DNA from 2 places in the Brevibacillus aydinogluensis genome. Region 2 is predicted to be linked to the other one. Evidence: a T-box and tRNA genes for the amino acid it is inferred to sense, from the RefSeq annotation. Region 2 holds a T-box; the other holds one or more tRNA genes.
What was found. The T-box of region 2 lies ahead of metG (methionine--tRNA ligase). A T-box ahead of a tRNA ligase gene usually reads a tRNA of that ligase, here a tRNA-Met.
Positions count from the first base shown of each region.

Region 1: it has a tRNA-Met gene. The T-box ahead of metG (methionine--tRNA ligase) is inferred to sense a tRNA for this amino acid. The anticodon was not compared.

Region 1 is NZ_OY569118.1:1,245,048-1,260,589, forward strand. It holds partial or broken gene Q7F15_RS06040 (sugar ABC transporter ATP-binding protein) at 1-1,216, shown strand, start outside; gene Q7F15_RS06045 (ABC transporter permease) at 1,244-2,248, shown strand; gene iolD (3D-(3,5/4)-trihydroxycyclohexane-1,2-dione acylhydrolase (decyclizing)) at 2,299-4,233, shown strand; gene iolE (myo-inosose-2 dehydratase) at 4,255-5,172, shown strand; gene iolB (5-deoxy-glucuronate isomerase) at 5,183-6,028, shown strand; gene iolC (5-dehydro-2-deoxygluconokinase) at 6,025-7,032, shown strand; gene Q7F15_RS06070 (YitT family protein) at 7,489-8,151, shown strand; partial or broken gene thiM (hydroxyethylthiazole kinase) at 8,360-9,170, shown strand; tRNA gene Q7F15_RS06080 (tRNA-Ser) at 9,425-9,517, shown strand; tRNA gene Q7F15_RS06085 (tRNA-Glu) at 9,528-9,604, shown strand; tRNA gene Q7F15_RS06090 (tRNA-Val) at 9,692-9,767, shown strand; tRNA gene Q7F15_RS06095 (tRNA-Leu) at 9,791-9,877, shown strand; tRNA gene Q7F15_RS06100 (tRNA-Gly) at 9,920-9,995, shown strand; tRNA gene Q7F15_RS06105 (tRNA-Arg) at 10,018-10,094, shown strand; tRNA gene Q7F15_RS06110 (tRNA-Pro) at 10,141-10,217, shown strand; tRNA gene Q7F15_RS06115 (tRNA-Gly) at 10,286-10,359, shown strand; tRNA gene Q7F15_RS06120 (tRNA-Met) at 10,369-10,445, shown strand; tRNA gene Q7F15_RS06125 (tRNA-His) at 10,456-10,531, shown strand; tRNA gene Q7F15_RS06130 (tRNA-Leu) at 10,572-10,656, shown strand; gene Q7F15_RS06135 (EamA family transporter) at 10,960-11,868, opposite strand; gene rarD (EamA family transporter RarD) at 12,127-13,035, shown strand; gene pdxK (pyridoxine/pyridoxal/pyridoxamine kinase) at 13,090-13,905, opposite strand; gene Q7F15_RS06150 (hypothetical protein) at 14,079-14,252, opposite strand; gene Q7F15_RS06155 (ABC transporter ATP-binding protein) at 14,465-15,166, shown strand; gene Q7F15_RS06160 (ABC transporter permease) at 15,191-15,542, shown strand, end outside.
Region 2 is NZ_OY569118.1:4,032,316-4,047,857, forward strand. It holds gene ispE (4-(cytidine 5'-diphospho)-2-C-methyl-D-erythritol kinase) at 1-258, opposite strand, end outside; gene Q7F15_RS20125 (YdcF family protein) at 347-1,504, opposite strand; gene Q7F15_RS20130 (small, acid-soluble spore protein, alpha/beta type) at 1,776-1,958, opposite strand; gene veg (biofilm formation stimulator Veg) at 2,130-2,402, opposite strand; partial or broken gene rsmA (16S rRNA (adenine(1518)-N(6)/adenine(1519)-N(6))-dimethyltransferase RsmA) at 2,667-3,568, opposite strand; gene rnmV (ribonuclease M5) at 3,565-4,119, opposite strand; gene Q7F15_RS20150 (resuscitation-promoting factor) at 4,271-5,356, opposite strand; gene Q7F15_RS20155 (TatD family hydrolase) at 5,802-6,581, opposite strand; gene metG (methionine--tRNA ligase) at 6,602-8,632, opposite strand; T-box leader at 8,677-8,930, opposite strand; gene Q7F15_RS20165 (AbrB/MazE/SpoVT family DNA-binding domain-containing protein) at 9,377-9,628, shown strand; gene rsmI (16S rRNA (cytidine(1402)-2'-O)-methyltransferase) at 10,101-10,985, opposite strand; gene Q7F15_RS20175 (GIY-YIG nuclease family protein) at 10,982-11,287, opposite strand; gene Q7F15_RS20180 (tRNA1(Val) (adenine(37)-N6)-methyltransferase) at 11,238-12,005, opposite strand; gene yabA (DNA replication initiation control protein YabA) at 12,120-12,485, opposite strand; gene Q7F15_RS20190 (PSP1 domain-containing protein) at 12,535-13,350, opposite strand; gene holB (DNA polymerase III subunit delta') at 13,354-14,334, opposite strand; gene Q7F15_RS20200 (YaaR family protein) at 14,345-14,791, opposite strand; gene darA (cyclic di-AMP receptor DarA) at 14,882-15,211, opposite strand; gene tmk (dTMP kinase) at 15,352-15,542, opposite strand, start outside.

The DNA.
Region 1 (15,542 bases), 1.3 Mb from region 2:
CCGTGGCCGAGAACATCTTTTGGGAAGAGAGCCCAGTTACCGGTTTACGGGGTGGGTGAAGCAGAGAGAGATGGAGGAGAACACGAGGCGGCTGTTCGAGCGGCTGGAGATTGACATCGACCCGCGAGCAAAGATGATTGACCTCAGCATCGCCCATACGCAAATGGTCGAGATCGCCAAGGCGATTTCCCGCCAAGCCAAGCTGATCATCATGGACGAACCGACGTCCGCGATCACGGAAAAAGAAGTCCAGCATCTGTTTTCCATCATTCGATCGCTGAAAAAGGAAGGCGTGTCCATGATCTACATTACGCACAAAATGGAAGAACTGGCGCAGATCACGGACGAGATAACGGTCCTGCGCGATGGAAAGTACGTGGGCACAAGGCCGAGCGACCGCATCAGCAAGGAGCACCTGATCGAAATGATGGTGGGGCGGGAGCTGCATCACGTGTTTCAGAAAAAGCGTGCGGACATCGGAGAGGTCGTGCTGGCGGTCAACCGTCTGACCAGAGCGGGGAAATTCGCGGACGTCAGCTTCGAAGTCCGCCGGGGAGAGGTTGTCGGCTTTGCAGGGCTGATGGGGTCTGGCAGAACGGAGGTAATGGAGAGCGTATTTGGGATTGTGCCTCCCGATTCCGGTGAGATCGTGGTGAAGGGCAGGAAAACGGCGATTCGTTCGCCGCGCGATGCGATTCGGTGCGGGATGGGATTTTTGACAGAGGATCGGAAGGGAACGGGCCTGTTCCTCCCGCTGTCGGTGCAGGACAACATGATCACGGTGAACATCGATCGCTACACAACCTGCGGCTTTCTCAATGCCGGGCAAATCCAGGCCGATTGTCGGCAGCAGTGTGAGCAGCTGGCCATCAAGACGCCGAGCCTGTCTCAAACGATCAAGTATCTGAGCGGCGGGAATCAGCAAAAAGCGCTGCTTGCCCGCTGGCTGCTTCACGATCCCGACATCTTGATCCTGGATGAGCCGACGCGCGGGATCGATGTGGGGGCCAAATTGGAAATCTACCAACTGATTGCCGATCTGGCCCAAAAGGGCAAAGCCATCGTGGTGATTTCCTCCGAACTTCCGGAAATATTGGGTGTGAGCGACCGGGTCATCGTAATGCACGAAGGACGAAAAATGGGGGAATTGCGCCGGGAGGAGGCGACCCAGGAAAAAATCATGCAGTTGGCGACCGGCGAGCTGATCGCCAGCTAGTCTCATACAAGTCTGGAGGACGTGCGGATGAACAGTGAAGTGACGATCGCAAACAAGCCAAACAAGTCCGAAGCAGTCGGAAAACGCCGCTGGAAAGAAACGGCCTTCCGCCTCTTCGGACGATACGGGATGCTTTTTATTCTGATCGCGCTGATCCTGGTGATGTCGATTCTGTCCCCTACGTTCTTTACATCTGGCAATTTGCTCAATATCGTCAGGCAGATGTCGATCGTCGGCATTGTGGCGATTGGCGTCACGATGGTGATCATCACCACCGGGATCGACCTCTCATCCGGTTCCGTGATCGCGCTCGTGTCCGTAGTTGTCGCAACTTTCGCGCATCCGGACAGCTATCCGCTCGTGGTTCCGATCGCCGTCGGACTGGGGATCGGACTTTTGACAGGAGTGATCAACGGGACGATTATTGCCAAAGGAAAAATTGCCCCGTTTATCGTCACCCTGGGGATGATGACCGGGGCGCGAGGGGCGGCGCTGCTCTTCAGTGACGGAAGACCGATCGGAAATCTGTCCGATTCGTTCAAGTTCATCGGCCAGGGAGCGGTGTTCGGGATACCGCTGCCCATCATCATCTTTGCCCTGGTCGGACTGGTTTCTTATCTCCTGCTGACCAAAACGAAATTTGGCAAGTACGTCTATGCGATGGGCGGGAATGAACAAGCGGCGAGGATCGCGGGGATTCCGGTCGACAGGTATAAGATCATGATTTACGCCTATGCCGGTTTGCTCTCTTCGATTGCCGGGATCATCCTGACGTCCCGGATCGCCTCCGGTCAGCCGACGGCGGGCGTGATGTATGAATTGGACGCGATCGCCGCAGCGGTGATTGGCGGCACCAGCCTGTCCGGCGGGATCGGAACGATTGGCGGCACCATTATCGGGGCGCTGATCATCGGCGTGATGAACAACGGTCTCGACCTGCTCAACGTATCCTCGTACTGGCAGCAGATCTTGAAGGGCGGGATCATTGTCACCGCTGTCTTTCTCGACGCCCGGAAAAACAGAAAATCCTGAAACAAAAATCGTGAGTTCCGGCAAGATGCGAAAGGTGGGACACGAACGGAATGAAGACGAGGAGACTGACAACGGCGCAAGCGTTGGTAGCCTTTTTGCAGCAGCAGTATGTGGAATGGGACGGCAGGCAGGAGCGGTTCGTCAAGGGAATCTTCACCATATTTGGCCACGGAAATGTACTGGGACTTGGCCAGGCGCTGGAAGAATATGCGGAAGAGCTGGAAGTGTACCAGGGGCGAAATGAGCAGGGGATGGCACACGCCGCGGTGGCCTTTGCCAAGCAAAAAAACCGTCGGCAGATCATGGCATGCACGTCGTCGGTTGGGCCGGGTGCGGCCAACATGCTGACAGCCGCGGCGACGGCGACCGCCAATCAGATACCGGTCCTGCTGCTGCCTGGCGATACGTTTGCCACCAGGCAGCCGGACCCCGTTTTGCAGCAGATCGAACACGGCCATGACCTGACCATCACCACCAATGACGCTTTCCGCGCTGTCAGCAAGTACTGGGATCGGGTAAACCGACCGGAACAGTTGATGACCGCCATGCTCAACGCCATGCGCGTGCTCACCGATCAGGCTGATACAGGGGCGGTAACCATCTGCCTCCCTCAGGATGTACAGGGAGAAGTGTATGACTTTCCCGAGTCTTTCTTCCAAAAGCGCGTCCACCGGATCGACCGCCGGATTCCGAGCGAATCGGCGCTGCGCGATGCGGTGGAGCTGCTGCGGCACAAGAAAAAGCCGATCATCATCTGCGGCGGGGGCGTTCGTTATTCCGATGCGGCTGATGCCCTGCGGCGCTTTTCCGAAACGTTTCACATTCCGTACGGGGAGACCCAGGCCGGGAAAAGCGCGGTGGACAGCGGTCATGCGTACAATCTGGGAGGCATCGGCGTGACCGGAAACCTCGCGGCCAATCGGATGGCCAAAGAGGCAGATGTCGTCATCGGAATCGGCACCAGATTCACCGACTTTACGACGGGGTCGAAACGCTTGTTTCAACATCCGGATGTGGATGTGCTCACGATCAACGTTTCCGAGTACCACGCGAGCAAGCTGGACGCGGTGAAAATCGTCGCTGACGCCAAATTGGCCCTGCTCGCGCTGGAAACCGAACTGGAACGGATCGGATACCGGTCCGGGTACACGGATGAGATCGAACAGGCCAAACAGGCGTGGCAGCAAGAGCTGGACCGTCTGCGCAGCATTCAGTACCGGAAGCAGGGGTTCACGCCGGAAGTGGCCGGCCAGCTCGATCAGGTGCTGCCCGAATTCGCAGACACCTTCCAATCCTGCCTGACGCAAACCGAGGTGATCGGCCTGGTGAACGCCTTGATTGAGGAGGACGCGATCATCGTCGGGGCCTCGGGAAGCCTCCCCGGCGACCTGCAGCGGATGTGGGAATGCCGCCGGCCGAACACCTATCACATGGAATACGGCTACTCCTGCATGGGGTATGAAATCGCCGGGGCGCTGGGCGTCAAAATGGCCGAACCGGACAAAGAAGTCTATGCCATGGTGGGGGACGGCAGCTACCTGATGCTGCATTCTGAATTGCTGACGAGCATCCAGGAAGGCAAAAAAATCAATGTGCTGCTGTTTGACAACGCTTCGTTCGGGTGCATCAACAACCTGCAAATGGGCAACGGCATGGGCAGCTTCGGGACGGAATTCCGCTACCGGAACCCGGAAACCGGTCGCCTGGACGGCCGCCTGATGACCGTTGATTACGCCGGCAGCGCCGCCGGATACGGCGTAAAAACATACCGTGTGCGGACGACAGATGAACTGCGGGCAGCCATCGCAGACGCGAAACGGCAAACCGTGTCTACCCTGCTCGACATCAAGGTGCTGCCAAAGACGATGACCGGCGGGTACGAAGCATGGTGGCATGTCGGCATCGCGGGGGTTTCGCACAACGCTGCGGTGAGGGCAGCGTATCGGGAAAAGGAAGCGAACCTAAAACACGCACGACCATACTAAACCAAAAACGGGGTGTGCAAGATGAGTCAACCCAATCCCTTTCGCATCGGAATCGCCCCCATCGGCTGGGTGAATGACGATATTCCCGGCCTCGGCGACCATTACACGCAGGATCAGGTTTTGTCCGAAATGTCTGCACTCGGCTATGTTGCCACTGAAATGGGTCGCCTGTTCATGCAGGAACCTGCGGCGCTGAAGGCCAAACTGGACGCGTACGGCATACAGCTGGCCAGCAAGTTTGTGGCGACGCTGTTTTCGGACGCCAACCGTCTGGAAGAGGAATTGCAGATTTTTGGCTCATGGGTGCGTTATCTGAAGGAAATGGGCTGCGAGCATGTGATCGCCTGCGAGATGGGCGGGTCGATGCATTGGGACCCCCGGCGCGCACCGGGCGACACGGCAGTCCGCAAACTGACGGATGACCAGTGGGAGTCGCTGGTGGAGGGACTGCATCGGGCGGCCCGCCTGTGCCGGGAACACGGCATGAAGCTCGTCTATCATTACCACGCCGGCACCGTGGTGGAAACGGCGGACGAGATCGATCGGCTCATGGAGACGACCGACCCGGCCCTGGTGCATTTGCTGTTCGATACCGGGCATGCGCTGTACGGCGGATACGATCCGCTGGCACTGGCAGAGAAGCACGGACAGCGAATCCAGTACGTCCATCTGAAAGACGTCCGCCGGGATGTGCTGGAGCATGTCCGGCAGCAGAACCTGGATTTTCTCACGGCGGTAAAGCTGGGAATGTTCACGGTGCCGGGCGATGGCTGCATTGACTTTGCGCCGATCATACAGAAGCTGCTGGAAAACGGCTACACTGGCTGGCTGATTGTCGAAGCGGAACAGGACCCGGCTGTCGCTCATCCCTACACGTATGCGCAGCGGGCAAAAGAATATCTCGAGGCGACGATTCGGTCAGCGGCGAAGCAGAGATAGGAGGGAGACGATGAGTACGCTGATTGTTCCCGGTTCCCGACCGGACGAAGCAGGGTTGGTGCTGCGCGTTACCCCGGAATCGGCAGGGTGGAAATACATCGGCTTTGAGGTGTACGCGCTGTCAAAAGGGCAGACACTGAAAAAGCATACCGGCGATCAGGAAGTGTGCATCGTGCTGTTGACGGGCATCGCTCATGCCGCCACCGCCCGCGCAGCATGGGAAAGCATCGGCCAGCGCATGAACGTTTTTGAAAAAGTACCGCCGTATGCCGTGTACGTCCCTCCGGGCGACCATTGCGAAGTAACAGCTGTAACGGACGTGGAACTGGCGGTCTGTCGGGCGCCGGGGAAAGGAACGTACCCCGCCCGCCTGATTTCTCCCGCCGACGTCGGCGTTGAGCAGCGGGGAGCGGGCAACATCGAGCGAAGAATTCACAACATTCTGCCGGAACAGCAGCCGGCGGACAGTTTGCTGGTGGTTGAAGTGTTCACACCGGAAGGCCACTGGTCCAGCTATCCGCCGCACAAGCACGATCAGGACAATCTGCCGCATGAATCTTATCTGGAGGAAACGTATTACTACAAAATCAATCCCGGTCACGGTTTCGCCGTACAGCGCGTGTACACGGACGACCGCTCACTGGACGAGACGCTGACCGTGCACGATGGCGATGCGGTACTGGTCCCCAAAGGGTATCACCCCGTTTCCGCCCCGCCCGGCTATGACGTCTACTATTTAAACGTCATGGCGGGACCGGTGCGCACGTGGAAATTTCAGAACGATCCGGCCCATGAGTGGGTAATGGCAAGCAAAATGGCCAGCCGGCAGGATGGAAGGGAAGGGGATGCTCCATGAACAATCTGACCTTTGACAGCCGCAAGCCGATGGATTTCATCGCGATCGGCAGGCTGTGCATCGACCTGAATGCCAATGAGATCAACCGCCCGATGGAAGAAGTGACGACCTTTACCAAATACGTGGGCGGCTCCCCGGCCAACATCGCCATCGGCTTGTCCCGGTTGGGGATGAAAACGGGGTTTATCGGCCGGGTGGCGGATGATCAGATGGGGCGGTTTATCGTCAATTACCTGAAACAGAATCAGATTGACACCTCCCAGGTAATCGTCGACCGGTCGGGCAGCGTAACGGGGCTGACGTTTACCGAAATCAAAAGCCCAACCGATTGCAGCATCCTGATGTATCGGGAGAATACCGCGGATTTGCGGCTGGAACCCAACGACGTGAAGGAAGAGACGATTCAAAATGCCAAAGCGATCCTGATCACCGGCACGGCGCTGGCGAAGAGCCCGTCGCGAGAAGCGGTGTTTCTCGCCCTGGACTACGCCAATAGGCACGGCGTCGTGACGTTTTTTGATCTCGACTACCGTCCGTACACGTGGACTTCTGCGGAAGAAACGGCGATCTACTACAAGCTGGCTGCCGAAAAGTGTGACGTCCTGATCGGCACCCGGGAAGAATTTGACCGGATGGAACACTTCGATCGCAATGACCGGCACGATGACGCCGTCACGGCGAGAAGATGGTTTGACTGCCGGGCCAGGATCGTCTTGATCAAACACGGGAAAAACGGTTCCGTCGCGTACACCAACGACGGCCAGTGTTATACGGGAAGGGTTTTTCCGGCCAAGGTGGTCAAGACGTTTGGTGCGGGAGATTCTTATGCCGCCGCTCTGATCTACGGACTGATGCAGGGATGGGACATTGCGAAGGCGATGGAATACGGGGCTGCTGCCGCTGCGATTGTCATTTCCTCCCACAGCTGCTCGGAGGCGATGCCGACGGTGGAGCAGATCGAACGCTATATCCAACAGTGCCGCAGCGGGGAAGGTGTACGCTGACTCAAAGTACGTGGCGCATGGGTGATGGGGGCCTGGATCATGTCCGCTCCAAAACGAGGCGCGGACAAGGGGCAAACATCTGGCCAAAAACAACGGAAACAGCGGAAATCTGCGGGGATCAATGACGTACGCAGTCCAAACACGGAAAAGGGCGGTTTTTTCCGCGAAGTCGCGGCTTTTTGCGCCTTCCGGCCGTTCGACGCCTCCCCCCTGATTATGGTAAAATGGAGGCATCAAACAGGAAAGGATCTTGATACCGATGGGTCCGTATAAGACCATCTGGAAACGTTATGACCTCTCCTACATCTAGCGACGTAGCTGTTGATCGTCTCTTGGGCGACCCAACCTGCTACGAAAGCGAGATAATGGATATGAAACGAGATCGAATCGTCAGGAGTTCCTCCGTAGCCGGAAGGGCGCCCGCGCCAAAACGGTTTACGATGCGAGGAATCTCAGATGAGGAGAGCAGTTGCGTACGTTCGCCAATTGTGTTGGATTGTGTTCGGCGCGTTTGTATTGGCATTTGCGTATTATCACATCAATGCTCAGAACCATTTGTCGGAGGGCGGGTTTGTCGGGTTGGCCCTGCTGGCCAAGTACGCGTTTGACCTGTCGCCGGCGATCACGACGCTGGCGCTCGACATTCCGCTGTTTCTCGTCGCTTTTCACGTGAAGGGACGTCAGTTTCTGGCCAACACCATCATTGCATCCATCGCCTTTTCCGTCTTTTACGATTTGTTTGAGCGGTTCTCGCCGCTGCACGTTGATCTGAGCGGCCTCATGCCGCTGGCCGCCCTGCTGTCCGGCCTGCTGACCGGTTGGGGGGCGGGGATCGTCTTGCGGTATGGCGGCGCCACTGGCGGGGACGACATCCTGGCCGTGCTGCTCAGCCGTCAGATCGGACTGTCGATTGGAACGGTCTTTCTGCTGCTGGACGCGCTGGTGCTCAGTCTGTCGCTGTGGTACCTGCCGATTCGCGAAACGCTTTACACGATCCTGGCGGTGACGATTGCCAGCCGGGTGGTCAACTGGACCGCCGCTGCAAGCGGCCGGGTAGATGATGGCGACGAATCGGAAACAAAAAGCATATCGCGTTCGCTTACCCTGCCGGATCATTGATGCCAAACCAGTTTCAGACCGGATGAGGTAAATGCCGGCAGGTCCATCCAACGCGAACCCCTCCTGGTAATACAGCGCGTATCGCTGTTTGCCGCGAGGGGTTTTTTCACGGCAAAAGGGCAGCTTGCGTGCGTGCTTGTCTGTCTCACGCCTCGGTCTTGTGAGATAATGAGAGGACAACCGACCAAAGGATCAGGAGGCGCTTTTCATGACATTGCTGCAAGACATCGGGAATACGCTGGTGAAGGTGCGTGAGGCCAACCCCCTCGTCCACAACATCACCAACGTCGTCGTCACCAACTTTACCGCCAACGGCCTGCTGGCCCTGGGCGCTTCGCCTGTCATGGCGTACGCCAAGGAAGAGGTGGCGGACATGGCCAAAATCGCCGGCGCGCTGGTGCTCAATATCGGCACGCTGAATGAGGCAGAGGTGGAGGCCATGCTGATCGCGGGCCGTTCGGCCAATCAGCACGGCGTGCCGGTCATCTTCGACCCGGTGGGAGCGGGGGGCGACCGCCTATCGGACGAAAACCGCGCAAACGATCATGCGGGAGGTCCGGGTGTCCGTCATTCGCGGCAACGCTGCGGAAATCGCTCATGTGATCGGCGAGAGCTGGACGATCAAAGGCGTCGATGCGGGGGAAGGGAGCGGCGATGTAGTCTCGCTCGCGCAGTCGGCGGCGAAGCAGTTGGGCACGATCGTCGCGATTACGGGGAAAACGGATGTCATCACGGACGGCCGCACCACCTACCTCATCCGCAACGGCCATCCCATCCTGACCAAGGTAACGGGCACGGGCTGCCTGCTCACATCCGTCCTGGGGGCGTTTGTTGCGGTGGAGAAAGACCTGCTGCTTGCGGGGGCGTCTGCGCTCGTCAGCTATGGCGTGGCGGCGGAAGTGGCAGCTGCCGGCAAAGGAGCGGAAGGCCCGGGACAATTTCAGATCGAGTTTTTGAATCAATTGGCGCGGATCACCGCAGACGATGTCCGCAGATACGGAGCGATCGACCGCGTGTAAGCCGGGGAGAAGAGCGCGTATCGGCCGGGTGACGGCCAGACTGCTTTCCCGCTGTTGGGCGAAAAAGGCCCCTTTGTGCTTGTGAGCGAGGGGGCCTTTGCGTTGCCTTTCATAAGCGGAATCGATACAATGAAATAAGCACGAGGCCAACATCTTCTCTTTTAACCAGAAAAAAATTTTAAAATACCACTTGAAAAAGCTTTTGAGATGTGATAGATTAATTCTTGCCGATGAGAGAACGGCAAAAACGATCTGGATGGATGTCCGAGAGGCCGAAGGAGCACGATTGGAAATCGTGTAGACGGGGATGACTCGTCTCGTGGGTTCAAATCCCACTCCATCCGCCATCAATCACCTGGCCCGTTGGTGAAGTGGTTTAACACAGCAGCCTTTCACGCTGTCATTCAGGGGTTCGAATCCCCTACGGGTCACCATAGAAAAATCCCCCTGGACGCTGTCCGGGGGACCCCGCAAAGCATACGGATTCGCTGAGAAGCCTCCGTTCACTTTGCGGACGGAGCGGAGGCTTAGCTCAGCTGGGAGAGCATCTGCCTTACAAGCAGAGGGTCGGCGGTTCGATCCCGTCAGCCTCCACCACCTTTACGGGTACAATGACATATGCGGTCGTGGCGGAATTGGCAGACGCGCTAGATTCAGGTTCTAGTGGTGGCAACACCGTGGAGGTTCAAGTCCTCTCGACCGCACCATACAAAATGTCTTGATTGTTACATCTCAGAAGGTATTAACATGCGGACGTAGCTCAGCTGGTAGAGCGTCGCCTTGCCAAGGCGAAGGCCGCGGGTTCGAGCCCCGTCGTCCGCTCCAGTGCAATCTCTTACATCGTTTTGTGCCCTTAGCTCAGCTGGATAGAGCGTTTGACTACGAATCAAAAGGTCGGGAGTTCGAATCTCTCAGGGCACGCCATAGCAAGAGGTGGGAAGTTGGCACAGCCCGTGTCTCACCTCCACGTCGGGAAGTGGCTCAGCTTGGTAGAGCGCTTGGTTCGGGACCAAGAGGTCGCAGGTTCAAATCCTGTCTTCCCGACCATTCTTATTCTCATCAGCAACGGGCGGCGCAGAGCAGCATCCGATCTGCTGCGCTGGCCGATAACGCGTGCGGGTGTAGTTCAGTGGTAGAACCCCAGCCTTCCAAGCTGGTCGCGTGGGTTCGATTCCCATCACCCGCTCCAAATGTTTCTGGCGGTGTAGCTCAGCTGGCTAGAGCGTTCGGTTCATACCCGAAAGGTCGGGGGTTCAAGCCCCTCCACCGCTACCATATGTACATGGCGATCGTGGCGAAGTGGTTAACGCACCGGATTGTGGCTCCGGCATTCGTGGGTTCGATTCCCATCGATCGCCCCATTTTTTTATTCACCAAAGGACGTCCCCAACCCAGACACATGCGGTCGTGGTGGAATTGGCAGACACACCATCTTGAGGGGGTGGCGGGGCGACCCGTGCGAGTTCGAGTCTCGCCGAACGCACCATCTATGTTCACACAGCCCGGTGAGTGCAGCAAACCGCTGCAAGCGCCGGGCTTTTTGATTTTGAATCGTTTCTGTACCAGGCCGCTTTTCCACGGGCGGACGCCTTTCTCTTTCACTTTCGCAATATTGTGACGAGTAAATGCGCTTAAGTTCGCCGCTTCCTTTTCAAGGCTGCCACGTTTTGGGGTATGGGAGGGCGAAGGCGCACAAAAACAGGCGCGCCAACCTGTTATCCGGTCGACACGCCCGCATGGTGCATGAGGCAAAAGCGCTGAACCGTTCAGCGCCTTGCCGTATCCTTTTTTACATCTTATGCCGGTGAGGCTTTCGGGCAGGATGGACCAGCCGATTCCACTTGATCTGCGGCACGGCAATGGCGGCCAGGATCAACAGCACACCGCTCCACTTGTAGAGGCTGATCTGTTCGTGCAGCACCAGACTGGAGAGCAGCACGACTGCCGGCAGTTCGGCTGCGCTGAGAATGGTCGCCAATCCGTTGCCGATACGCGGCACGCCAATCGACAGACAGAGAATCGGGATGGCTGAGCCGAAGCAGGCCACCAGCAGGGCGTACGGCAGCAATCCGTCCCACAGTCTGCCGTTGATGAGGAAGGTCGGCGGATAGACCAGCGACAGGCAGAGCGCGGCCATGCCAATGGAGACGGCGCTGCGCAGATACGGGTTCACGTCCGGCGCCAGCCGTCCGCTGAGAAAGATCACCATCGCAAACGTAAACCCGGACAATAGACCATAGATGAGACCGGTGGCGCTGACGTCATGCAGGCCGGATTCCATCAGGCCGCTGGCCAGCACGGTGCCGATGCCGAGGAGGACCAGCGAGGCCCATTTTTCCGGTCCGGGCCACTTGCGGTCGGCAATACACTCGATCAGCACGCCAATCCAGGTAAACTGGAACAGCAGCACAATGGCGAGCGAGGCCGGGATTTCGCTGACCGCCCGGTGGTAAAACAGGCTGGTGCCGGCCATCATCAGGCCGGACGGCAGCAGGATCAGCAGGTGGCGCAGCCGAAACCGCTGCCTGGACAGGAACAGCGCGACGCCGGACATGATCAGCGTCCCGAACACAAGCTGCCCGCCGCTTAATTCGACCGGGGTAAAACCGGCGGAAAAGGCGGATTTCATGATGACAGAAAGCACGCCGTAGCTGCACGCGCCGGCCAGGACGAGCAGCACGGATCGCCAGTAACTCATAAGCAAACGTTCCTTTCTTGTGACAAAACATAAGTATGCGAAAATTATTGTACATGAGATTCAGAAATGATACAATAAAATTTTACACATATCTTTATCATACTGCTGTGATGATTCGTTACTATGCTAAACAACTGCCGTGGCGTGCAAGCATGTGCCTTCTCCCGGCCAATATGCTGCATGTTAATAGATAGCTGTTCCGGCCTGCTTCAGCTACACTAGAGATGACAGAGCAAATAATTCATGGAGGCTGGAGAGATGAGAAAGGGTGTCTTCTACGCGGTGGGGGCCTATTTGGCCTGGGGACTGCTGCCGCTCTATTGGAAGGTGTTTCAGGAAATGGCCGCGTGGGAGATTCTCGCCCACCGAATTGTCTGGTCCCTCGTTTTTGTTGCCGTACTGCTGTTTGTGACGAAGCGCTGGCTGCAGATGCGAAAGGCGATTTCGACGGCGAAGGAGAGAGGGGCGCTCCTCCTGTGTTCGCTGTTTATCAGCGCCAACTGGCTGATTTTCATCTGGGCGGTCAACAACGGCAACGTGTTGGAAACCAGCCTCGGGTACTACATCAACCCGCTGCTGAACGTGCTTTTTGGCGTCTTGTTCCTCAAAGAGCGGCTGGGAAAGGGGCAGTGGATGGCGATTGCGCTGGCCGCAGCCGGCGTTTCCGTGATGACCGCGCACTACGGCAGGGTACCGTGGGTCGCGATTTCCCTCGCACTGACGTTTGCCTGCTACGGGCTGGTCAAAAAGTTGATAAAAACGGACGCGATCATCAGTCTGGCCTGGGAAACGCTGGTGGTGGCTCCGGTGGCGCTGGGGTACCTGGTGACGCTGCACGTCAGCGGGACGGACACGCTTTCCCACGTGACAGGCTGGCAGATTGCACTGTTGACGCTGTCTGGCGTGGCGACGGCCTTGCCGCTCTTCTGGTTCGCTCAAGCGGCCAAGCTGCTGCCGCTGTCCACGGTGGGGTTTATCCAGTACCTGGCCCCGTCGATCTCGCTGTTCATGGCGGTGTTCCTGTTTGGCGAAACATTTGGCGGCGTTCACCTGGTCAGCTTCGGCTTGATCTGGAGCGCGCTGTTCGTGTACACGGTCAGCTCGATGCGAAAAAAACCGGGTTCTGCACAGCAGCAGGTGGAGCTGGCGATCAAAAAGGAAGCGTAACACAAAAAAACTCCAATCTGTCCGAAGCAGCGGACGGATTGGAGTTTTTTGCTGTCAGTTGTGTTGCAGGCTGCGGTACGCGCCGTGATGTGTCGGTCCGACGTATTGATTGAGCGGGAAAGAATGGCGGATCGCTTCGGTGATGAACGCCTTGGCTACCGCTACCGCCTCGCGCACCGATTTGCCTTTGGCAAGCTCCGCACAGATGGCGGCGGAGTAGGTGCAGCCGGCGCCGTGCGTGTAGGTGGTGTTGATCCGCTCGCCTTCCAGAATGTCAAATGTGTGGCCGTCGTACAGGACGTCAATCGCTTTTTCGTGCGCGAGCTTGCCGCCGCCTTTGACCAGCACGTAGGCCGCCCCTTTGTCGTGAATGCGCTTGGCTGCTTCTTTCATGTCGTCGACGGTTTTGAGCGCCCCCATTTGGCTCAACTGACCGGCTTCAAACAGGTTGGGCGTCACGACAGTAGCCCGGGGAACGAGGACGTCGCGCAGGCTGTCGGCCACTTCCGGGTGAAGCACTTCGTCCGCTCCCTTGCAGACGAGCACCGGGTCGACGACGACGTTCTTCAATTGGTATTGGTCGATTTTCCGGGCCGCCAGCTCGATCAGCTCCGTCGTACCCAGCATGCCGGTTTTCACGGCATCGACGCCGATGCCGGAGAGAACCGTTTCCAACTGCTTCTCCAGAGTGCCGAGGTCGATCGGAAACACCTCGTGAAACCAGGAATTGTGCGGATCTTGGGCTACGATTACGGTCAGGGCGGTCATTCCGTAGACGCCCAGCTCCTGAAACGTCTTCAGGTCAGCCTGGATGCCGGCGCCGCCGCTGGTGTCAGATCCTGCGATGGTTAACGCTTTGCGAATCGTCATGGCAGATGTCTCCCTTTTCCAGCCGCAACTGATGGTGCGGTTCGTTTACGTTCTACCTAAATTGAAGTGGAAAACCAAGGCGGTGTCAATACGTTCGTCCCATGAAAAAACGCCTCTCCGGCGGGGAGAAGCGTTTCGATATCGTGGGCGATTTTCTATGTAGGGTTACTTTTTCAGACAGATGCAATGTGATGGAACGAGAAGGTGATCGGAGTGGACATGGCCTTGGCGCGCTTCGAGGCGAGGCGCTTGGCCTCTTTGGCTGCCTCAAACATGCTGGGTGCCTTGATGATTTCAATCCATTGACGTGACGCCGTTTCAAACAAAAACCGATAGATTCTCATCATCTATCCGCCCTCTCTCGTTTTTCTTCACACCTTTATTGTATCAACGAGCAGCATGTATTAGATCACCGCGGTGTTACATTTTCATGAAGAAAGTATTGCGTTTGCGTGAACAAGAAAATATTTACCAAGTCGCGTTACATTTCTCCAGTTACTGCGTCTATAGATAAAGGATGCCAATTTTACACGTATCGACAAACGAGGTGGAAAACGAGATGGCCAACGGAACAGGCGAATTGACGGTGAACGGCGTCAATCACAGCTACGGGACGGGCAAGATCAAGGTGCCCGTGCTGTTCGACATCAATCTGCACGTCGACAAAGGGGAGTTTGTCGCCCTGTGCGGATCGTCCGGATCGGGCAAGTCGACGCTGTTGAACCTGCTGGCCGGTTTGACCAAACCGGACGAGGGGAGGATTTTCGTCAATGGGGAAGAAATCTCCCGCTTGAACGAGAATGAACTGTGTCTGTTTCGCCGCCGGTGCATGGGCTTTATTTTTCAATCGTACAACCTGCTTCCCAACCTGACCGCGCTAGAAAACGTGGAACTGCCGCTGATTTTTGCCGGCGAAAGCCGCAAAAGCAGACGGGCCAAAGCAAAGGAGATGCTGGAACGCGTCGGGTTGGAAGGGCGGATGGACCACAAGCCAAACGAACTGAGCGGCGGGCAGCAGCAGCGGGTCAGCATCGCCCGCGCCCTGGTCAACCAGCCCAGCATTGTGCTTGCCGACGAACCGACCGGGAATCTGGACAGCAAAACCGAGCAGGAAATCTTGGCGTTGATGAAGCGGATGAACCGCGAAAACGGCACGACGTTTATCATCGTCACGCACGAACAGGAAGTGGCGGAACAGTCCGACCGCGTCATCTATCTGCAGGACGGACGGGTCGTGCAAAAACGGACCAAACCGGCATGAGAGAGGGCATGAGGTGAACCTACTGTGAAACTTCTGGATTCGTTTCGCATCGTCTGGCGAAACTTGTGGCGCATGAAGCTGCGCACGGCGCTGACCTCCGTCGGCGTCATGATCGGGACGGCCGCGATTGTGGCGATGATCGCCCTCAGTCTGGGACTGAAGGAAAATGCCGTCAAAAGCCTGGAGAACTTCGGCAACCTGACGGAGCTGGACGTAGAACCGGCGTATTGGAATTACGAAAAGGACGAGCCTATCCCGGACGACCAGCGGAAAAAGCTGAACATGGAAGCAGTGCGGGTGATCAAGGGCATACCCGGCGTGGCGGCGGTCATGCCGATCAAGCGGATACACGGGGAAACCAAGCTGAAAGTGGGCA
Region 2 (15,542 bases):
ATGTACGCCCTGACGTATCTGATAGCGTTCACGCAGCAGCACCGCCGCCTTGTAGGCGTGGTTGCGTATGTCGTCCGGTACAAAACTGGCAGAGCAGTCCAGCGTAATGGCGCCGTCCTGGCGCAAGGTCAGGTCTACGCGATCCGCCAAGTCCACTGTGGTCATCACCATTTCCACTTCGTGATAACCGTCCGGCCGTTTGGCCAGCACGTCGAGAGTCAGGTTGATTTTGGCGGGCGCTTTGACCGAGATACGCATGTTGTTCACCTCTGCCTACGTTCAGATTTTCTAGTCTCTTATTGTAGCACAGGGGTTCTCTGCCGTGCCAGTTGGACGGAAGAAAAGCCTATCGCTGTTTTCCGGGATACGCCCAGATGCCCGAAGCTCTCAACAGGTCACGGTAGGTGACCAGTCGCTCGTCTTTCGTCACCTGCTGCGCCTCCTCGATCGTCGGGTAATCCAGGCTGGCCACATGGCTAAATCTGACGCTCCCGCTGCTGCCGTTCATCTTCGCGTACAATTCGCCGGCTTCGCGAAAGACGGTCAATGCCCGTCTCATATGGCTCGCGCTGGTCACCAGCGTGACGTCGCGGATCCCTTCCCGCTCCAGGATCGCCATCGTAAACAGGGCGTTTTCCACCGTGTCCGTCGACTTGTTCTCCAGGAGGATGCGGTCCTGGTCAATCCCTTGGGAGACCAGCCATCGGCTCATCGCGTCCGCTTCGGTGACGCCCTGCTTTGGCACTCCGCCGGTAACGATGATGTTGGCCTGCGGGTATTGTCTGGCGACCGCCAGGCCCGTTTTCAGCCGGTCCACGAGCGGCTGGCGCATCGAACCGTCGTCCGCCAGCGCGTAGCCCAGGATCACGATCGCGTGCCGGGTTTGCGGCAGCCCGGCCGGAACCGCGGTGTTGAGCCTGCCGGCCAGGATCTCGTCTGTCGCCCGCAGCTTTTCCAGATAGGCGGCCGTCCTTTGCGGATCGATCGTCCGCAGCCTGGACACGGCCTCCTGAAACGCCCGCTCGTCTCCGTTCGCCTTGGAGTAGACGGCGAACAGCAGGGTGGCGTTGAAATTGTCAGGGTCCAGGCGCAGGATCTGCCGGTACGTCTGCAGGGCTTCGGGCAGCTTTTTCTGGATGACCTGCGTCGACGCCAGCGAAAACTTCAGATCCAGATTGTACGGATCGAGGATCGTCGCTTCCCGAAAAGCGTGTTCGACCACATCGTATTTGCCTTTCAGGGTGATGCCCTTGAAGATTTCCTTTTCCGCTTGCTGCAGGTCGCCGCCGTGCCAGTAGTAGTACATGGCCGTGTCGACCAACTGATTGATGCGGACGGATGTGGGCTCGTCGTTTTGGATGACGCTCGCCGGCGCTTCCGCAGACGCTGATGGCGGCGGCTCGGGAGATACCGCCTCCGTTTGGGCCGGAACTGGTGTATAGAGCGCCGTAGAGATGACAAAAGCGGCCACTGTTCCCCGTACGATTCCCTTGCTTTTCCACATACTTCCCATTCCTCCTGTCGCTGATCGATCTGTTTGGTGCGTAACCCTCGCCTGTTCCCGGTCTGCTGCCCGCTTTCACCTCCTGAAAAAAGCATGAGCGTCCAGAGCAGAGGGACTCGCCCCTTGCCGCTTCCGTTCGCTCATGCCTAGTTCGCCTAGTGACACGCGTGTGTATTTTTCTGAATATTCTATCATAATAGGCAATGCGGAGCAACTGCCGCGAAACCAAAAACGCAGGAAGAAGCCGGGTTTCCCCGGCCTGTCAACGAGTTTATTTGGCATTCTGTTTGGCTAACGCTTCCTCGGCAATCTGAATCGCGCGTTTGACCAGATTCCCGGCATCGCGCGTGGTGATGGCGCCCCAGCCTTCAGTTTTTACCGTGTCGTAAAACCCCAGCTCTTTGGCCAACTCCATCTTGAACGCTTCAGACATGATGCCTCGTCTGCGACCCATAACATCCTCCCTTTCTCGTTGACAGCCTTAGTATGCGCGAGGTCGGACAAAAAAACCCCGGCCATCCTCTCGATTCAGCCGACACAACGATGGCGCCGAATGGATATAATATCGAGTACCAAGCCAGGGAACAGCAGGAGAAAAAAACAAAACAGCAGAGCCGCCAGGGCCCTACTGCTGTACAAAAGTAATACGAATGTGCTCGTTGTCACGGCACACTGTCAATTCTACTGTCTCCGTCAAGATGTCAGCATAGCTGTATGAAACTCGCTCAAACAATTGGTCGTCATCAAGCTTTACTACGAATACAGAGGGGTATGTTTCTTCGAGGATGCCCGTCCGTTCGACGGTTTTGCGGCGACCGCCATTGGCTTTCAGCAGGATGCGTTCGCCAATGTGCTCGTCTAAACTGCGTTTAATGTCAAGTAACGCGTTTCTTGCCATTATCTCATCCACCTCGCTTGATTCCATTATAACAGCCTATGCTTATTTTGTCAAAGAAATAAAAAATTATAGCAACCAACATCAACTCTTGTCAACGGTGTTTTTTTCGTGAAATCAGCAGATTTTTGTCACATGGTTTTGTCAAAAAAAACCACGTCCGGTTACTAAAATCCCAAGCCGCTATCCTCCCCTGATTATCATTTTCCCAAATGGTTGAGACTGTCCCAAAAATACCAAACGCCCCTTGTATCCAAGGGGCGTTCCTCATGGTCGATGCGTGAGCAGATTGCTGCGGCCAATGGCGTTGGCGAGCCGGGCAAATTCCTCGATGCTCAGCGTCTCACCGCGGCGGCCGGGGTCGATGCCCAGCTCAGCCAGCAGTCCAACCACGTCTTCTTTTTGCGTTTTGTCAAACAAGCCGTTCATCAGATTGTTCAGCAGTGTCTTTCTCCGCTGCGCAAAACAAGCCCGCACCACGCGGAAAAACAGCGCTTCGTCGTCCACCTCGACAGGCGGCTGCTTGCGGATCGTCAGCTTGATTACAGCCGAGTCCACATTGGGCCGGGGAATGAACACGCTGGCCGGCACCACCATCGCCACTTCCGTCTCCGCGAAAAACTGTGCGGCGACGCTGAGCGAACCGTAGTCCTTTGTACCCGGCTTGGCTGCGATTCGATCCGCCACCTCTTTCTGGATCATCACCACGATATGCTCCAGCGGCAGCCGTTCCTCCAGCAGCTTCATCAGAATGGGCGTCGTCACGTAGTACGGCAGGTTGGCCACGACGCTCACCTGTTCGTAGCCGGCCAGCTTGTCCGCCAGGAGCGCCCGCAGATCCAGCTCCAGCACATCCCCGTGCACCACTTCCACGTTTTCATAGGGAGCCAGTGTTTCCGCCAGGATGGGCAGCAGCCGTTGGTCGATTTCGACCGCCACGACACGGCCGGCCGCTCTGCCCAACTGTTCGGTCAGCGCACCGATGCCAGGGCCGATCTCCAATGCCGCCTTCCCCTTGTCCAGTTCGGCCGCTGCCACGATGTTGTGCAGAATGTTGGTGTCGATCAAAAAGTTTTGTCCCAGGCTTTTTTGAACGAAAAGCCGTACTTCTCCAGGATTTCCCTGGTCCGCGTTGGCGTGGCGATATCTTTGCCGACGGCTCGGGTCATGGCTGCTCCCCTCCTTCGTCAATGGCCTTCATCGCGGCGAGAAACTCCGCCCGACTGATTTGAAAGGCGTTCAGGCGTTGCAGCATCTGTTTGGCATTGGCGTACCCGATGCCCAGCCGTTCACCCAGTTTGATGCGCCGCTGTTTGGAATCCGGACCCGAGGTCAACCCGTAGGCGATCATGTCGTCGGGCGTGATCTCCCCAGCCTGATCCGCCATATCGGTACGCACCTCGGAAAGCGCGCGAACGATCACTTCGGGAGAGGCGTTTTCCACGCCGATGTCCCCTTTTTTCGTCCCGTCTTCCTGGGTGATAAATGCGTGCTTGCAGCCCGGCACCGCCCGGCTGATGATCTTGCGGATTCTCTCCCCCTGATAATCGGGGTCGGTAAAAATAATAACGCCGCGTTTTTGCTGGGCCAGGCGAATCTTTTCGATCGTTTTCGCGTTGATGGCAGACCCGCCCGTCTCGATCGTGTCCGCCTGCACGGCCCGCTTGATGGCGGCCGTGTCGTCCCGCCCTTCCACGACGATGACTTCTTTGATCTTCATGTCGCTGCTCCCGCTTTCCTACCGTGTTGACATGGTATTAGTATACCAAAATCACGTACTGTTTCTGTGCGTGCGGCTGAAACGTTTCCGTTCCCCGCCCGTCATAATGGTAAGACGGCAAACAGAAGACAGGAGCGCAGGCTCCTGTCCTTTAAGGCTTGTGTGGTCCGATAATGTAAACCGTGCGATTTCGCTTGCGGCCGAATCGGATCGCTTCCGCTTCTGTGCTGACAAACACGTCAATCTTGTGACCTTTTATCGCACCGCCTGTGTCCTCTGCGCGACGATACCCGATTCCGTCGATATACACCCACCATCCCAGCGGAATGACTTTGGGATCGACGGCTATGGTATGTCCGGCTTCTGCCTTGACACCGGTAGCCGTTCGACCATAACCCGGCGATCCGACAGGCTTGCCTCCCCCTGCCGGAGAGTAGGCGGTCAAGGTAACCCCGTTCAGTACCTTTTTCGGCCGGAACACTTTGCCACCGCGGGAGACCAACCCCGCTGCGGCAACGACCCGTTTTGACGTGTCGGCTTGAACGGATGCGGCCGTTCCTACCGCGACAATACGGTCTTTTTTCGGTGTGATGACATCTCGTTTTACCAGTTCACGGGATACTTGTTTTCCGTTTTCCGTAACCAGTCTGTAGTGCGCGATGACTTTCCCTTCCTGCCCGCTTTGCAGTACGCGGGTCTGTCCCTTTGTCAGAGAAGCATCGCCTTTGCGAATTTCCTGATATGGTACGCGCTCCTCAACCTTGACGATCTGTTCGCTGACCCGCGTGACAAAGATCGTCGAGTCTTTGGAGAGAGACGCTGTCAGTGCCGGTTCCACCCGGTCCTGTTTGCCCAGTGTAATGCCTGCGTCCTTCAAGACACCGGCCACATCACGGCTGAGCGTTTGCACGAGTTTTGTCTGCCCGTCCACGTGGACAGGGATTGCCCAGCGTGTATGTAAGGTGATGTTTATTCCGTCGGAAATTTTGGTGTCTGCTTCTGGCTGCAAGTTATCGTTATCTGTCACCGCAATCTGTCGTTCTTCCAAGAACTCTTTAACGGTTTTCGCCTTGGTCGCCACCTTTTTGGTGACACCGTCCAAGGTAAACGTGACCTGCTTCGGTTGCTTTGCTTGGGCAGATAAATAGCCAATCATGGGCACCAGCACCAGAGCGAGACAGCCCAGTATGGCAATTGCTCGCTTCTTTTGCCGTTCCCATATCGTGCGTAACTCCATTTCCCACACTCCTTTTTCCTGGAAAAGCACGAGGCTTTTCCCGTCTGGTCAGGCAAGGGTGATGAAATCGCACCAATATTTTGGAAATTGGCCAGTTCTGAACAAGGTCGGTCTTGATTGTATGCTACTTTCTCCGGTTTGTCAAATTACCCCCTTCCTAGAACCAAATAATCGCTACCAGCCTAGCAAAAAGCTCATGGCGAATGGAAGCACGTTTGTGTCGAGCAGTTCTGTCGAGAGAAATGGAATCGTTCGACACATGGACTATGGTATGCAGGAGAAAACTGCGGGAGAACCTGGCTTGGCAGAAAATACTCGGCCACCTGCCGGAAAAACGCCGCCGGATGTGCGCAATCAACAAGTCGGAATTGGCAAAAAAGCCCTTCTGCGATGCGCTGATGCGCGTTCACAGAAGGGCTTTTGTCATAATAATGAGCTTTGAAGGCTATTCGGTACGGGCTTCCAGCCGGAACAGCCGGCGGGCGTTCTCGGCCGTGATCCGGGCCATTTCCTCGCAGGACAGACCGTGGATGTCGGCCATCGCCTCGCAGACGTAGCGGACGTATCCGCTCTCGTTTCGCTTGCCGCGATACGGATGCGGGGTCAGGTACGGGCAGTCGGTCTCGATCAACAGCCGGTCGAGCGGCACCTTGGCCGCCACCTCTTTCGGCTGCTTTGCGTTCTTGAATGTGAGCGGACCGCCGAACGAGATGTAGAAGTTCATGTCGAGCGCCATTTTGGCCGTCTCCCAGCTCCCGGAAAAGCAGTGCATGATGCCGCCCACTTCAGCCGCCTTCTCCTCCCTCAGAATCGTGATGACGTCCTGATGAGCGTCCCGGTTGTGAATGATGATCGGCAGGCCCAGCTTTTTGGCCAGGCGAATCTGCTTGCGGAACACCTCCGCCTGCACATCCCGCGGCGAGGTGTCCCAGTAGTAATCCAGACCCATTTCTCCCAGTCCGACCACTTTCGGGTGGCGGCTCAGCTCCTCCAGCCACTCCAGATGCTCGTCTTTCATGTCCTTGGCGTCCTGCGGGTGCCAGCCGACCGCGGCATAGATGAAGTCGTAGCGCTCCGCCAGCTCCAGGCAGGTGGGGATCGTCTCGGCGTTGAAGCCGATGTTGACGATGGTGCTCACGCCGTTTTCCCGCGCGCGGGCAATCACCTCTTCTCGATCCTCGTCAAACTCCCGGGCATTGAGGTGTGCGTGCGTATCGAATAACACGGGATCTACCTTCCTTTCCCCTACTTTACGACCGCTCCGTTCGGCATGCTCGGGTCAACGGTCGCCAGCGTCAGTTGATCGCCTGCGGACGCGGCCAGGATCATGCCCTGCGACAGTTCGCCGCGCAGTTTCACCGGTTTCAGGTTGGCCACCAGGATCACCTTTTTGCCGATCATTTCTTCCGGCGTGTAGTACTTGGCGATGCCGGAAACCACCTGGCGCTTCTCATAGCCAAGGTCCAGCTGGAGTACCAGCAGTTTGTCGGCGTTGGGGTGTTTCACGCATTCGACGACTTGCGCCACGCGCAGTTCCACTTTGGCAAAATCGTCGATCTTGATTTCCTCTTTTACGTCCGCCGGTTTTTCGGCTGCCTGTGTTTCGGTTTGGTTCGCGGTTGTCTCGTTCACAGACACTTCTCCTTTCAATGCTTCCTGTTTTCGCTTGTTCTCTTCTGCCTGACGGCGCGCTTCCGCCGTGGATTCGTCGATGAACGCCAGCTCCGCCTGCACGTCCAGACGCGGGAAGAGCAGCTCCTTGCGGCTGACCGTGCTGCCGACCGGCAGACCTCCCCAGACGCCAGCCGACTCCCAGGTCAGCGCTTCCGGCTTGTCGAGGATGCCCAATTGGTCCCAGATTTTCGCCGGGGCTTTTGTCATGAACGGCTGAATCAGGATGGAGGCAATGCGGATGCTTTCCGCCAAATTGTACATGACCGTAGCCAGGCGGCCCCGGGTCTCTTCCGATTTGGCCAGGTTCCACGGCATGGTCTCGTCGATGTACTTGTTGGTCCGGCCGATCAGCTCCCAGATGTGGGCCAGTGCATTGCTGAAGCGCATTTCGTCCATGTGCTCCTCCACCAGTGCTTTCGTCCTGGTGGCCAGTTGGATGAGGCTGTCGTCCGGTTCGCCCGCCTCCTGCGGAGCAGGCACGATGCCGTCAAAGTATTTTTCAATCATCGTCGTGGTGCGGCTCAGCAGGTTGCCGATGTCATTGGCCAGGTCATAGTTGAGCCGTTGGATGAAAGCCTCCGGTGTAAAGACCCCGTCCTGACCAAAGTTGATTTCCCGCAGCAGGAAATAGCGCACGCCGTCGGAGCCGTAGCGGTCGATCAGGAGCTTCGGATCGATCACGTTGCCTTTAGATTTGGACATCTTTCCGTCCGGCATCAGCAGCCAGCCGTGGCCAAACACTTTTTTGGGCAGCGGCACGTCCAGCGCCATCAGCAGAATCGGCCAGTAGATGGTGTGAAAACGGAGGATATCCTTGCCCACCAGATGGACGTCTGCCGGCCAGTATTTGCGAAACTTGCTGTCGTCGTCAGACAGGTAGCCCAACGCGGAGATGTAGTTGGTGAGCGCGTCAATCCAGACGTAGACGACGTGCTCGGGATCGTTCGGCACCTTGATGCCCCAGTCGAAGCTGCTGCGAGAGACGGAGAGGTCCTGCAGTCCCGGCTTGAGGAAGTTGTTGATCATTTCATTGCGGCGGGACTCCGGCTGGATGAAGTCCGGATTTTCCTCCAGGAACTTCAGCAGCTTGTCCTGATACTTGGACAGGCGGAAGAAGTAGTTTTTCTCCTTCACCTTTTTCACTTCGCGGCCGCAGTCCGGGCAGAAGTAGCCTTTGTCCGTCTTGCACTGCGTCTCGGTCCAGAACGCTTCGTCCGGCACGCAGTAGTAGCCCTCGTACTCACCCAGGTAGATGTCTCCCTGGTCCAACAGCCGTTTGAATACCTTTTGCACGACTTCCTTGTGGCGCGGCTGAGTCGTCCGGATAAAATCGTCGTAGGAGATGTCCAGCTTTGCCCACAAATCCTTGATCCAGTCGACAATCGGGTCGATAAATTCAAGCGGCTGCTTGCCGTCTTCGGCCGCACGCTCCTGCAGCTTTTGCCCGTGCTCGTCCGTACCGGTCAGGTAGTAGACATCGTAGCCGCGCAGCCGTTTGTAGCGGGCCATGGCATCGGCTGCAATAGTGGTGTAGGCGTTGCCAATATGCAGTTTGTTGCTCGGATAGTAAATCGGCGTGGTAATGTAGTACGTCGGTTTCATGCAGCAAAACCCTCCTGACATACAAAAAATAAAAGCCCGCCCCAGATTGGGACGAGCATACTTCTCGTGGTACCACCCAAATGCTCCGCCTTCTCACGAACAGCGGACTTGTCGAGTCAGACTGCTGCTGACTCACCCGTAACGCAGGTATGCGTCGCGAACTACTTGGCGCCGGAAACGGCGGTTCATCCGCGAAACTCAGGGGCCATGTTCGGCTTGATCGCTTATACCGGATCGCAGCTACCCCGGCTCTCTGTCATAAGGATGGCAAGCCTACTCTTCCCGTCATGGTCGTTCGCTATGAAATACCTGATTCATCCTCTATTGTACACAACCGCCTCGTTTTGTAAACCACCCGCCTGCAACTTTGCGGAAGGACAGACGGAGCTTGAATAGACGGGACCAGGTTGAGGGGGAAAAAGGAATCGGTAGAAAAAAAAGCCACATTTGTCGAATCACCTCTCTATCATTCGACATAAGGTGTCGAATTCGACCTTCCATGCTTCCAGTTACTTTTTTCCAAGAATTCGATGCACATTAAGATAAAGCGCACCCAAACAATGGTCCTGTCATATCTACTAAATTCGCACCAGATGCAAATTCAAAGAATTGTAAAATTCATATTGACACCTTTGGGAATCGCTGGTATGATGGGAACAACGGAAATTGTCGAATATTGACGATTTATGATCCGATTTGCACAATAAACGACACTGGGCAACATTGTGAGAGGAGAGACGATTTATGATGAAATCGACGGGGATTGTACGTAAGGTGGACGAGCTGGGCCGCGTGGTGATTCCGATCGAACTGCGCCGCACCCTGGGCATCGCCGAAAAAGACGCGTTGGAAATTTACGTGGACGGAGAGCGCATCATCCTGAAAAAGTACGAGCCTGCTTGTATTTTCTGCGGTAACGCTGACCGTGTTTCCTATTTCAAAGGCAAAATCATTTGCCAGGACTGCCTGAACGAACTGCCTGCGGTCAAGCGCTAATCGTCCGCTCAACCATATAGCGCCGCTTTTCGTTGAGCAGATTGCTGCCATAAAAACGAAAAAGGCCGGGGATGACTCCCCGGCCTTTTTAGACTGAAGACAAAATGTACTTCGTTATCAATGAGATTCCGCAAGGAAACCATTCCATCATTGTCAGGCCGAAAGGCCTGCATATTGATCAACCGAAGGTGGAGATAAAGTACAGGCATGGAGTGATGGGCCAAGCGAGCTCCTTTGACGACCTGCTCAGCGGAAAAACGAAAGACGCGGGAAAAAACAGGGGGCACAAGTCTCACTTCATTGAAATACCCAGATGTTTGCCCCCTGCCCGCGTCGCGTTTTTGAGCGGACATCTTCCACTTCTTTGCTGGTCGTCAAGAGAGCGAGCGGGCCCGATCACCCATGCGCCACGGACTTTGTCTACACGCTGAAAGGTCGGGGATGACCCCCCGGCCTTTTTTCATGCGTGCGATCACGCTTGCGGATCGCGGTGGTATTCATTGTAGACGTCCCGCTTTGACAGGCCGCGATCCTCTGCTGCCTGTTTGATCGCTTCCTTTTTGCTCATGCCTTGCTCGCAGTAGCGGTCGACATGCTCCCGGATGTCAAGCGGCTGCCACCAGGCCGCTTCTTCTTCCGGAACGACCGGCTCGCCGCGGTATCCTTCCACGATCAAGCAGTACTCGCCTCGCGCCTCCCCCGCCGCCAGCAAGTCAATCAGATCGCCCAGCGTGCCGCGGGCAAACTCTTCGTAGCGCTTGGTCAATTCCCGCGCCAGCACGGCACGGCGATCGCCCCAGGCTTCCCGGATGGCCTGGAGCGTTTTCACGATACGATGGGGCGCTTCGTAAAACAGCAGCGTCTCCGGATAGCGCTCCAACCGCTGCAGTTCTTCCCGGCGCGCTTTGTTCTCGCGCGGCAAAAAACCGCAAAACACGAAGCGGTCTGTCGGCAGGCCGGAAGCAATCAGCGCGGTCAGCGCGGCGTTTGCACCGGGGACAGGAATGACGGGAAAGCCGGCCGCCACAGCATCCCGCACCAGATCGGCCCCCGGGTCGGAGATGGCGGGCAGTCCGGCGTCACTCACCAGAGCAATCCGCTTTCCTTCCGCCAGCCATTGCAAGAGACCGCTGCCGCTGGCCTCCTTGTTGTGCTCGTGGTAGCTGACCGTCCGCTTCTCAATCTGAAAATGGTTCAGCAGCTTGCGGGTTTGCCGGGTGTCTTCGCAGGCGATCACATCGACAGTCCGCAGCGTTTCCAGACAGCGAACCGTGATGTCGTCCAGGTTGCCGATGGGCGTGGCCACCAGGTAGAGGACCCCTGTATGTTCGTCGGTGAAACTGCGCTGGACGTTCATGACGTACGACCACCTTCCTCGATCAGTTCTTCCTTTTGCGAGCGGGTCAGGCGTTTGATCGCTTCCTCCCGCCTGATTCCCCACGAGCGGTCCGTTCCTTCTTCCCAATACATCAGCTCCACCGGCCCTCGGCCCCGCGTGTACTTGGCCCCTCTGCCCTCATTGTGCTCCCGGATGCGGCGGGCCAATTCCGTGGCATACCCGGTGTAATAGGTCCCGTCCACGCAGCGCAGGATGTAGACAAAGTGGCTTTTATGCGAGGGAATCTCGCTTTCCGAAATAGATTTCCTGCAGTTCTTCACAGTATTCCTCTCCGTTTTCGTAGACAATCAACGGCGGCTGAATGCGTAGTTCCGGTCTGCCGTTGCGCATTCCCTCGATCAGCAGCATGTTGGGCTCAGCGTCGCGGCGCGGGTAGACCAGCCGCATCCGTTTGGGCTCGATACCGTACTGGCGCATCAGTGTGATAATGTCCACCAGTCGCGTCGAGCGGTGCACCAGGGCGATTTTCCCGCCGTTTTTCAGCAATTGGCTGCCCACCCGAATGACGTCTTCCAGCGACAGCAAGATTTCGTGGCGAGCGATGGCAAAATGTTCGCTGACGTTTTTCTCGCCGCTGGTGGCCGGCATGTACGGCGGATTGCAGGTAATCAGGTCAAACTTGCCGTGCCCGAACAACTGCACGGCGTCCTTCACATCGCCGTGGTGCATCGTAATGCGCGATTCCAGCCTGTTCAGCTTGACGTTTCGACTGGCCATGTCATACAGCCGCTCCTGGATTTCGATGCCTTCAAATACGGCTTCCGGCGACCGCGTCGTCATGATCAGCGGGATGGCGCCGTTGCCCGTGCACATGTCGAGCACCCGTCCCCGTTTGGGCACCGATGCAAAGCGGGCCAGCAGCACCGCATCCATGGAAAAGCAAAACACTTCACGGCTTTGGATGATTTTCATCTCATGGGTGAGCAGGTCGTCAATGCGCTCCGTCTCGTAGAGCGGCACGTTGATTTCCGGTTGCATCCGTTGTTCCAAACTCCTTTTTTCACTATCAGTCTCAAACGGCCTCTGCCCGTTGTCTGCAAAAAGCGACCTGCCGCAATGCTCAGGTCGCTTCGGTACAGGCCGTGTATCCTGTTATTTGTGAACACCACCGCTGAGGAAGGAGAGGCAGAACAAGCAATCTCCTTCTTTGCGCAGGCTGCCGAAATGAACGTTGCAAATGTGAAAACCTTCCGCATACAGCCGCGCCAGATTGTCATAGCCTTCTCCGACCACTTTCTTTTTGGCGGTTTCCTGCTTGTGTGTTTCTTTTTGTTTCGGCGGCGGACTGGCTGGCTTCTTGTCCAGCCGATTGCGAAGGTGTTGGTTCTCCACGAGTAATTGGGCGTTTTCCTCCATCAAGACAACAATGACGTCTTTCAGTTCGCCAATTTCCCGATACAGATCGCCAATTCGTTCCTCGATGCTGGCCATCTTGACGAAGATTTCCCGTTTGTCCACTTGCTCACCTCATCCCCGCTACCCAAATCTAACCTGCTCTGTCCTCTCGTCAGTCAAACGTCGGATGACCTACGACAATCTCATCGAGCGCAAATTCGATGGTGTGCTTGTTTTCCAAAAGCTCTACCTGAACGGACTGGTCGAGCACGTTGACGGAAACGACACGCCCCTCGCCCATCGGCGTGGTTACCATCGCGCCAATGTCCGGCATTTCATCCCGGGTGCTTTCGTAGTTGTCGTTTTCGTATTTCAAGCAGCACATCAACCGGCCGCAGAGACCGGAGATTTTGGCCGGATTCAGCGAAAGGTTTTGGTCTTTTGCCATCTTGATCGACACCGGCTCGAAGTCGCCCAAAAACGTAGAGCAGCAGAGCAGCCGTCCGCACGGGCCGATGCCGCCCAGCATTTTCGCTTCGTCGCGCACGCCGATCTGGCGCAGTTCGATACGAGTGCGGAAGACAGAGGCCAGGTCCTTGACCAGTTCGCGGAAATCCACCCGCCCATCCGCAGTAAAATAAAAGATGATTTTGTTGCGGTCAAACGTGTATTCCACGTCGACCAGCTTCATCTCCAGATTGTGTTCCTTGATTTTGGTCTGACAGATGGAAAACGCGTTCTTGGCAGCCTGTTTGTTCTCCTCCACCTGCTTGGCATCCCGCTCGTTCGCCATCCGGATTACCTTCTTCAGCGGCAGTACGACATCCTTATCGGCCACTTGCTTGCGGCCGATCACCACTTTGCCGTATTCGACCCCTCTCGCGGTTTCCACGATGACATGCGAATCCTTTTCGATCGGCAGTCGGTCGGGGTCGAAGTAATATATTTTGCCCGCTTTTTTAAAGCGGACGCCCACAACCTCGTACAAAGGTTATCCCTCCTGGATTTGAAGAACCAACCGCTCAAGGGCCAACTGTGCGTTGGCGTTTCGCTCTATCCGATTTTTCGTTTCCATGACCAGATCGATCCCATGCAAGAGCTCGGATTTCGTCCAGACCAGGGCTTGTCCTTGCAGCACATCCTGTTGGTCGCTGTTGATGAGATGGGCATGCCTGTCTACTTGCACGTACAGGATATCGCGCAGCCAAAGGATGAGCAAATCCAAAAAGAGGGGCAGTTCCTCCTTTATTTTGTCGCTTTTTTGCAACAAATCATGAATGGTATAGAGTGCAGCAGCATTGCGCTGTTTGCACTCCTGCACCAATTGTATCACTACATTTCTCAGCTGTGCAAACCAATCTGCCTGGCTGAGCGCACGAGCTTCTTCCAGATTTGTCGTGATATAGGAAGCTGCCCGAGCGATCCCGGCCGGCACGCCTTCTGTTTGCAGCTGCTCGGCGATGACGTCTGCGGACAGCGGCGTAAACGAGACAATCTGGCAGCGCGACAGAATGGTCGGCAGCATGGCGTGACTGTGTTCCGTCAAAAGCAGCGCGACCACTCCAGCCGGCGGTTCTTCCAAAAACTTGAGCAGACTGTTGGCAGCCTGGACGGTCATCCTGTCCACGTGCTCGACGATGTACACTTTGTGGGTCGATTCCACCGCCCTCATCGCCATTTCCTTTTGCAAGGCACGGATCTGGTCGATCTTGATCGAGGCCCCGTCCGGCTCGATCAACAGCACGTCGGGATGGTTGCCTGCCTCGATCCGCCTGCATGTGAGACAGGCCCCGCAGGCGTCCGCCTCCCTTTCTGGACAAAAAAGAGACTTCGCCACATGCAGGGCCATCCGTTTTTTTCCTGCACCTTTGGGGCCGGCGAACAGGTAAGCGTGCGCCAGCCGCCCGTTTTGCAGACTATGATGCAGCAGTTCCGCTGCACGCGGCTGCTGCGCAAACATCTCCCATGTCATCTTGTTCCACCTAAAAGTACAAGTTGATCAGCATGCCGCGAATTTCGCCGATGCGGGCCAACAGGTCGATCATTGGCGCCTGATCGCTCAACAGTTCGTCGGCAAGCTTGAGCAGTTCCGCGTCCACTTCCTTGACAATCTTGTACAGCCGGCTGCGACCCCGGCGGTTTACACCCCGTCTGTCGTCCAGCGCGATGCCGTGCTTGACGGCCTCTTCCATAAACTGCTTGACCAAATTTTTATAATGGTAAAAGTCGCGGATGGAGCGGGAACGGGCCAGAATCTGTCCCTGTTTGTCTATGTCCTGCAAAAGCCGGGTCAGCCGCTCCTGCGACATGCGTTGGTCTTCGCCTTTGATCAATTCCCCGAAATTCGCCTTTTCCACCTGCGGCCCTTTGCGCATGTCGGCCGCTTTGAGCAGATCTACCTTTGGCCTAAGCCCTTCTCCGATTTTCATGCCGCTCCCTCCGTCCCTGTCCGATCGTGTTTCTTCCTTACAGTATAAACGAAAGCAGGCTGAAAAAGGAGGGGGCTCTCCATCTGACGCCTAGAACGAATGGAATTGCTCGACGTCCAGCACAAACACGGCGGCACCGCCCACCTGCACCTCGAGCGGATACGGCATAAACGAATCGACGGCATTGCTCAACGGCGAGACAGGTGTGACCATCTGTTTGCGGGACTTGCAGTGCTGCTGAATGATCTCGATCACTTCCGGCACGTTTTCGTCGCTCGTTCCGATCAAAAACGTCGTGTTGCCGGCACGTAGAAAGCTTCCCGTACTGGCCAGCTTTGTAGCGCGAAATCCTTTTTTCACCAACTGCTGCGACAGACGACCACTGTCTTTGTCCTGAACAACAGCAACCACCATCTTCATCGGCTCTCACCCTTTCCGCACGCATATGGTATCTGGGGGTACCTGTCTTTCTTCATTGTATGAAGGAAGGCTGGACGGTGTAACGATATTCTTCTTAATCATAGTATACAGCATGTACGTACCCGGACGGTACCTAAACCTTACAGACGCGCCTCCAGCGCAGCCAGCGCCTCTTCAAAGACGCGCTCCATCGGCTGTTCCGCGTCAATGACGACAAACCGCTCGGGAAAACGTTCCATCACCAGCCGGTAGCCTTCCCGCACTTTTTCGTGGAACCGCAGGTCTTCCATGTCGAGCCGGTTTACCTCCCGCCCCTTGGTCGCGTTAATGC